Streptomyces hawaiiensis: one gene and its partner. The protein of the gene in region 2 interacts with the protein of the main gene of each other region in a pairwise test. Links are inferred from orthologs where the notes say so. Each region holds a gene or a part of one and is shown on either strand. Other genes may lie near its edges. The genes, in order: CEB94_RS09580 and CEB94_RS27330.

Region 1 (3,219 bases), 3.8 Mb from region 2 along the record:
GCGTGAACGCCTGCCGGTCGAGCCCGGCCGAGAAGGACTTGCCCTCGGCCCGCAGCAGCACGACGCGGACGGAGCCCGGCAGCCGCCGCCCGGCCTCGGTCAGCGCGCGCCACAGAGCGGGGCTCTGCGCGTTGCGCTTGGCCGGGTTGGTCAGCATCACCGTGGCGATCGCGTCGTCGACGGTGAGCCGTACGCCGTCCTTGTCGAGTACGGGAACGAGGTCCTTGTCGGGCGAAGCCATGGGACGCCTCCGATGTGTGCGGTCGTCTTGCGTGCCGTACGACGGCTTCACCGCCGTAGCAGGCCACGCTTAAGTGACTGCACAGTAACCACCCGGCCGGTCAGTCGACCGACCGGGTGGCCACCATCGGAGCCGAGGGGCCACCCGGGGTCAGGCCGTGGCCTTTTTGCCCCGGGTCGCCCCACCACGCCCTCGCAGCGTGACGCCCGACTCACTGAGCATGCGGTGCACAAAGCCATACGAGCGGCCGGTCTCCTCGGCCAACGCCCGGATGCTCGCACCGGCGTCGTACTTCTTCTTCAGGTCTGCCGCGAGCTTGTCGCGCGCGGCGCCGGTCACCCGGCTGCCCTTCTTCAGAGTCTCGGCCACCCGTGCCTCCTCATGGGAAGTGCGCTCTGGTCTCCTCATGATCACCCCTCCGGGCCGTCATGGCCACCCATTCGGCAAGGTCCGTGAGACAAGGTTGTGACGACGGGAGCGCGTCCCCACATGCGGAATACAAAATTCCGAAGACTGGCGTCCGTACGGCCGAACGGATGATGGAGGAAAAGGCCAGGTCAGAAAGGCGGCGCGGCCGAGCCCGGAAGAATCGGGGGCTCGGCCGCGAAATCGATGTAGGACACACCTCGGTACGAGGAGATCTCACACAGATGATGGATCACCGCTAGGCCGAATGATCCATACGCCGTTGATCACGCATTCGATCAAGCGAGGGCGACGAGATCCGCGTAGTCGGCGCCCCACAGGTCCTCGACACCGTCGGGCAGCAGGATGATCCGCTCCGGCTGGAGGGCCTCGACCGCGCCCTCGTCGTGCGTGACGAGGACGACCGCGCCCTTGTAGGTGCGCAGCGCGCCGAGGATCTCCTCGCGGCTGGCGGGGTCGAGGTTGTTGGTCGGCTCGTCGAGGAGCAGCACGTTCGCCGAGGACACCACGAGGGTGGCGAGGGCGAGGCGGGTCTTCTCGCCGCCGGAGAGGACCCCGGCCGGCTTGTCGACGTCGTCGCCGGAGAACAGGAACGAGCCGAGCGTCTTGCGGACCTCCACCAGGTCCAGGTCGGGGGCGGCCGAGCGCATGTTCTCCAGGACCGTGCGCTCCGGGTCGAGGGTCTCGTGCTCCTGCGCGTAGTAGCCCAGCTTGAGGCCGTGGCCCTCGATGACCTTGCCGGTGTCGGGCTCCTCCGCCCCGCCGAGCAGGCGGAGCAGGGTCGTCTTGCCCGCGCCGTTGAGACCGAGGATGACGACCCGCGAGCCCTTGTCGATGGCCAGGTCGACGTCGGTGAAGATCTCCAGCGATCCGTAGGACTTCGACAGGCCCTCGGCCATGAGCGGGGTCTTGCCGCACGGGGAGGGCTCGGGGAAGCGCAGCTTGGCGACCTTGTCGGACTTCCGCTCGGCCTCCAGGCCGGCCAGCAGCTTGTCCGCCCGGCGGGCCATGTTCTGCGCGGCGACGGTCTTGGTGGCCTTGGCCCGCATCTTGTCGGCCTGCGAATGCAGCGCGGAGGCCTTCTTCTCGGCGTTCTGCCGCTCGCGCTTGCGGCGCTTCTCGTCGGCCTCGCGCTGCTGCTGGTAGAGCCTCCAGCCCATGTTGTAGATGTCGATCTGGGCGCGGTTGGCGTCCAGGTAGAACACCTTGTTGACGACCGTCTCGACCAGGTCGACGTCGTGGGAGATCACGATGAAGCCGCCGCGGTAGGTCTTCAGGTAGTCGCGGAGCCAGACGATCGAGTCGGCGTCGAGGTGGTTCGTGGGCTCGTCGAGGAGCAGGGTGTCCGCGTCGGAGAACAGGATGCGGGCCAGCTCGATACGGCGGCGCTGACCGCCGGAGAGGGTGTGCAGCGGCTGGCCGAGCACCCGGTCGGGCAGGTTGAGCGCGGCGGCGATGGTGGCGGCCTCGGCCTCGGCGGAGTACCCGCCCTTGGTGAGGAACTCCGTCTCCTGGCGCTCGTACTGCTTGAGCGCCTTCTCGCGGGTGGCGCCCTGGCCGTTGGCGATGCGCTGTTCGTTGTCGCGCATCTTGCGGATCAGCACGTCCAGGCCGCGCGCGGACAGGATGCGGTCGCGGGCGAGGATGTCGAGGTCGCCGGTGCGGGGGTCCTGCGGGAGGTAGCCGACCTCGCCGGAGCGGGTGATGGTGCCGCCGGCGGGCATGCCCTCGCCCGCCAGGCATTTGGTGAGGGTGGTCTTCCCCGCGCCGTTACGGCCGACCAGGCCGATGCGGTCGCCCTTGGCGATGCGGAACGAGGCGTTTTCGATGAGGACGCGGGCACCGGCGCGCAGCTCGATACCGGAGGCGGAGATCACGGACAGACTCCAGGGCGGATACGGGGGCGGGATGGACGGCTGAGGACGTTCCCGCCGTCTAATGCGCGAGGAGAATGGCCATGAGGACAGTCTAACGGGGACGTGCAACCACTTTTTCTGTGTGCGGGTGTTCGATCACCGGCGGCCGGACGAAGGGCCGTTGTCAGTGGCCGGTGGAAGACTGAGCAGCGGGCCGGACTCCGGCTTTCCCAGCGGTGGGACACGCAGTGAGACACGAGGAAGTGATCGCCATGGCAGGCACGTCCGGCGGACGTCCGAGCATCTACCCGACGCTGCTGTACACGGACGCGAAGGCGGCGATCCGGCAGCTCACGGAGGCCTTCGGTTTCACGGAGCTGTCGGTGTACGAGGGCGAGGACGGCTCGGTGATGCACGCCGAGCTGGCGCAGGGCAACGGCGCGGTGATGGTCGGCACCAAGGGCCGGGGCGGCCTGTTCGACGCGGCCATGAAGAACGCGGGCACCACGGGGGTGTACGTGGTGGTGGACGACGTCGACGGGCACCACCGCCGCGCCGTGGACCACGGAGTGGAGGTGCTGATGCCCCCGACGGACCAGGACTACGGCTCGCGGGACTACATGGCCCGGGACCTCGAGGGCAACGTGTGGAGCTTCGGGACGTACGCGCCCGAGATAGCGGGCTGACGACCCGCGG
Region 2 (4,732 bases):
CGACGCGTCTCCTACTCGTCGTCCTCGTCGTCCAGCCGCGCCAGCCACGTCGCCAGCCGCTCCACCGGTACCTCGAAGTCGGGATTGAGATCGACGAACGTCCGCAGCTGCTCGGCGAGCCACTCGAAGGAGACTTCCTCCTCGCCGCGCCGCTTCTCCAGTTCCTCGATGCCACGGTCCGTGAAGTACATGCCCTCAAGGATATGTGCGCGAAAAACGGCCGGGCCGCACCCCCCGAGTGGGGGATGCGGCCCGGTCACGCACGAACCGCGCGAGGGGGATTACGCCTCGAACACCTCACGCACCAGCTGCTCCTGCTCCGCCTGGTGCCGCTTCGCGGAACCCACCGCCGGGGACGAGCCGTGCGGGCGCGAGATGCGCCGCAGCCGCTCGCCGTGCGGGACGTCCGCGCCGACCGCGAGGTCCAGGTGGTCGATCAGGTTGAGCGCGATGAACGGCCAGGCACCCTGGTTCGCCGGCTCCTCCTGGGCCCACAGGTACTTCTCGGCGTTCGGGTACTTCTTGATCTCCGCCTGGAGCTCGGTACCCGGCAGCGGGTACAGGCGCTCGATGCGGATGATCGCCGTGTCCGTCACGCCACGCTTCTGGCGCTCGGCCTCGAGGTCGTAGTAGACCTTGCCCGCGCAGAAGACGACCTTCCTGACCGCGGCCGGGTCCACCGACGCGTCGCCGATGACCGGCTGGAACTGGCCCGTCGTGAACTCCTCCGCCTTCGCCGCCGCCGCCTTCAGGCGCAGCATCGACTTCGGCGTGAAGACCACCAGCGGCTTGTGGTGCGGGTTGTGCGACTGCCACCGCAGGAGGTGGAAGTAGTTCGACGGCGACGTCGGCATGGCGACCGTCATGTTGTTCTGGGCGCACATCTGGAGGAAGCGCTCCGGGCGGGCCGAGGAGTGGTCGGGGCCCTGGCCCTCGTAGCCGTGCGGCAGGAGCAGGACGACGCCGGACGTCTGGGCCCACTTCTGCTCGGCCGACGAGATGAACTCGTCCACGACCGTCTGGGCGCCGTTGACGAAGTCGCCGAACTGCGCCTCCCACATCACGAGCGCCTCGGGGCGGGCCAGCGAGTAGCCGTACTCGAAGCCCATCGCCGCGTACTCGGAGAGGAGGGAGTTGTAGACGTTCAGCCGCGCCTGGTCCTCGGAGAGATACTGCAGCGGCGTGTACTCCTCGCCGGTGCTGCGGTCGATGATGACCGCGTGGCGCTGGCCGAACGTACCGCGCTGCGAGTCCTGGCCCGCCAGGCGGACCGGGACGCCCTCCAGCAGGAGGGAGCCGATCGCGAGGGTCTCGCCCATGCCCCAGTCGATGGTGCCGTCCTCGACCATCGACGCCCGGCGCTGCAGCTGCGGCAGCAGACGCGGGTGGACGGTGATGTGGTCGGGGATGTTGACCTGCGACTCGGCGATGCGCTTGACGACCTCCGTGGTCACCGCGGTGTTCACGGCGACCGGGAACTCGGCCTGCGGGTCGGACGTCTCCACGATGTTCGGCTGCGAGGTGGCCTCGCGAACCTCTGTGAAGACCTTCTCCAGCTGGCCCTGGTAGTCCTGCAGCGCCTGCTCTGCCTCTTCCAGGGTGATGTCGCCGCGACCGATGAGGGATTCGGTGTAGAGCTTGCGCACCGAGCGCTTCTTGTCGATCAGGTCGTACATCAGCGGCTGGGTGAAGGCCGGGTTGTCCGACTCGTTGTGACCGCGACGGCGGTAGCAGATGAGGTCGATCACCACGTCCTTGTTGAACGCCTGGCGGAACTCGAAGGCCAGACGGGCCACGCGGACCACGGCCTCCGGGTCGTCGCCGTTCACGTGGAAGATCGGGGCCTCGATCATGCGGGCCACGTCCGTCGCGTACATGGAGGAACGCGAGGACTCGGGGGCCGCCGTGAAGCCGACCTGGTTGTTGATGACGATGTGGACCGTACCGCCGGTGCGGTAGCCGCGCAGCTGCGACATGTTCAGGGTCTCGGCCACCACGCCCTGGCCCGCGAAGGCCGCGTCGCCGTGGATCGCCACCGGCAGGACCGTGAAGTCCGTGCCGCCCTTGTTGATGATGTCCTGCTTGGCGCGCGAGACGCCCTCCAGGACCGGGTCGACGGCTTCGAGGTGCGACGGGTTCGCGACCAGGGAGACCTTGATCTGCTCGCCGTCGAGGCCGGTGAAGGTGCCCTCGGCGCCCAGGTGGTACTTCACGTCGCCGGAGCCGTGCATCGACTTCGGGTCGAGGTTGCCCTCGAACTCGCGGAAGATCTGCGCGTACGACTTGCCGACGATGTTGGCGAGGACGTTCAGGCGGCCGCGGTGGGCCATGCCCACGACGACCTCGTCCAGGCGGGACTCGGCGGCCGAGTCCAGCACGGCGTCCAGCAGCGGGATGACGGACTCGCCGCCCTCCAGGGAGAAGCGCTTCTGGCCGACGTACTTCGTCTGCAGGAAGGTCTCGAAGGCCTCCGCGGCGTTCAGCCGGCGCAGGATGCGCAGCTGCTCCTCGCGCTCCGGCTTGGTGTGCGGGCGCTCGACGCGGTCCTGGATCCACTTGCGCTGCTTCGGGTCCTGGATGTGCATGAACTCGATGCCGGTGGTGCGGCAGTACGAGTCGCGCAGGACGCCGAGGATGTCGCGCAGCTTCATCATCGACTTGCCGGCGAAGCCGCCGACGGCGAACTCGCGCTCCAGGTCCCAGAGCGTGAGGCCGTGCTCGGTGATGTCCAGGTCGGGGTGCTTGCGCTGCTGGTACTCCAGCGGGTCGGTGTCGGCCATGACGTGGCCGCGGACCCGGTAGGAGTGGATCAGCTCGAAGACGCGGGCGGCCTTGGTGACGTCGTCGTCGTGGGACGCGTCGATGTCCTTGAGCCAGCGGACCGGCTCGTAGGGGATGCGCAGCGCCTCGAAGATGTCGTCGTAGAAGCCGTTCTCACCGAGGAGGAGGTTCGCGACGATCCGCAGGAACTCGCCGGAGGCCGCGCCCTGGATCACCCGGTGGTCGTAGGTCGACGTGAGCGTCATGACCTTCGAGATGCCGAGCTTGTTCAGCGTGTCCTGGGACGTGCCCTGGAACTCGGCCGGGTAGTCCATGGAGCCGACGCCCATGATGACCGACTGGCCGGGCATCAGACGCGGCACGGAGTGGACCGTGCCGAGGCCGCCGGGGTTGGTCAGGGAGACCGTCACGCCGGTGAAGTCGTCCATGCCCAGCTTGCCGTCGCGGGCGCGGCGGACGATGTCCTCGTAGGCCTGCCAGAACTCGAAGAAGTTCAGCGTCTCGGCCTTCTTGATGCCCGCCACCACGAGCTGACGGTCGCCGTTGGGCTTGACCAGGTCGATGGCGAGGCCGAAGTTGATGTGCTCCGGCTTGACCAGGGTGGGCTTGCCGTCCTTCTCCGCGAAGGAGTAGTTCATCGACGGCATGGCCTTGATGGCCTGCACCATCGCGTAGCCGATCAGGTGCGTGAAGGAGATCTTCCCGCCCCGGGCCCGCTTCAGGTGGTTGTTGATGACGATGCGGTTGTCGAAGAGCAGCTTCACCGGGACCGCGCGCACGGACGTGGCCGTGGGCACCTCCAGGGAGGCGTTCATGTTCTTCGCGACCGCGGCGGCGGGGCCGCGCAGCACGATCTGCTCGGGGCCCGCGGGGGCCTCGCCGGCGGGCTCGGCCTTCTTCGCGGGAGTGGCCGGCTTGGCGGCGGCCGGCTTCGCGACGGGGGCGGCCTTCGCCGGAGCGGGGGCCTGAGCCGGAGCCTGCGCGGCGGGCTTCGCCTGGGCCGGAGCCGAGGCGGGGGCCGGAGCGGCGGCGGGCTTCTCGGCCGCCGGGGCGGGGGCCTGGGCCGGAGCGGCCGGAGCGGCCGCCTGAGCGGTGGTGGTCCCCGCGGCCCCCGCGGCCGCGGTACCCGCCGGAGCCGAGGCGGCAGCGGCGCCCGGCTTGTAGTCGGCGAAGAAGTCCCACCAGGCTCGGTCTACCGAATTCGGGTCCTGGAGGTACTGCTGATAGATCTCGTCGACGAGCCACTCGTTGGCACCGAACGACGCGGCAGGGTTCTTCCCCGCTTGGTCGGTGTCGGTCGAGATGCTCGAGTTACTGGGGGACTGTGGCGACACGGCGGCAACCGCCCTCTTCCGCTTCACAAGATGATGGACAGCGGGAATCAAGGCTACGCCCCCTGGACGGGGAAGGTCAGGCCGGGCCCGTTCAACGTCGTGCAAGTCACATCTGAAACTGTGTTTCGGGGCTTGAAATGGCGGGAAACAAGCGTAGTTCCGCTTAAGGAGGGAACAGCGGGGCAGGGCCCCGGGCGCCGATGGCGCGGGCCTGTGCCTGATCACACGTGTCCGTCAGCACGGACGCTCGTGGATCTTGTGGCTCCGCTTCGAACTTTACGTCAACTTGGCACAGATGACAGTCCCGGGAGAGTGACAAGAATCCGGCAACCTCGCTCGGATTCGGCCACTCCGATCCGGCCCCCGTGCAGGTCGACCGCCCAGCGGGCGATCGCCAGGCCGAGGCCCGTGCCGCCGTCGCTGCCCGGCCCCTGCGGCCGCTTTGCGCTGCCGCGGTTGAACCGCTCGAAGACGCGGTGCCACTCGGACTTCGGAATGCCGGGGCCCTCGTCCAGGACCTCCAGCTCCAGCGACTCCGGCAAGGCGCCGCGCCGCGCCTTGACCGTCACCCGGCCGTGCGGCGGGCTGTGCTTGACCGCGTTGTCGATGAGATTGGC

Evidence for each region.
Region 1: the proteins of CEB94_RS27330 (region 2) and CEB94_RS09580 interact in binary tests that used the Escherichia coli proteins (3 or more experiments, as listed by UniProt). The link is inferred for Streptomyces hawaiiensis from one-to-one orthologs.

Annotation. Positions count from the first base shown.
Region 1 is NZ_CP021978.1:2,068,875-2,072,093, forward strand. The notes cover bases 246-3,159. They hold CEB94_RS09580 (ABC-F family ATP-binding cassette domain-containing protein), read right to left. Parts: upstream 2,545-3,159; coding sequence 946-2,544; downstream 246-945. Other genes in these bases: CEB94_RS09575 (helix-turn-helix domain-containing protein), read right to left, coding at 392-610; CEB94_RS09585 (VOC family protein), read left to right, coding at 2,796-3,159. Outside these bases: CEB94_RS09570 (enoyl-CoA hydratase/isomerase family protein), read right to left, coding at 1-241; more of CEB94_RS09585, read left to right, coding at 3,160-3,209. UniProt on the Escherichia coli protein: Genetic data indicate it may be involved in ribosome assembly or function.
Region 2 is NZ_CP021978.1:5,881,397-5,886,128, forward strand. What follows is about bases 82-4,508. They hold CEB94_RS27330 (multifunctional oxoglutarate decarboxylase/oxoglutarate dehydrogenase thiamine pyrophosphate-binding subunit/dihydrolipoyllysine-residue succinyltransferase subunit), read right to left. Parts: upstream 4,116-4,508; coding sequence 282-4,115; downstream 82-281. Other genes in these bases: CEB94_RS27325 (DUF6104 family protein), read right to left, coding at 82-191; CEB94_RS27335 (HAMP domain-containing sensor histidine kinase), read right to left, coding at 4,397-4,508. In the rest of the region: more of CEB94_RS27325, read right to left, coding at 12-81; more of CEB94_RS27335, read right to left, coding at 4,509-4,732. UniProt on the Escherichia coli protein: E1 component of the 2-oxoglutarate dehydrogenase (OGDH) complex which catalyzes the decarboxylation of 2-oxoglutarate, the first step in the conversion of 2-oxoglutarate to succinyl-CoA and CO(2).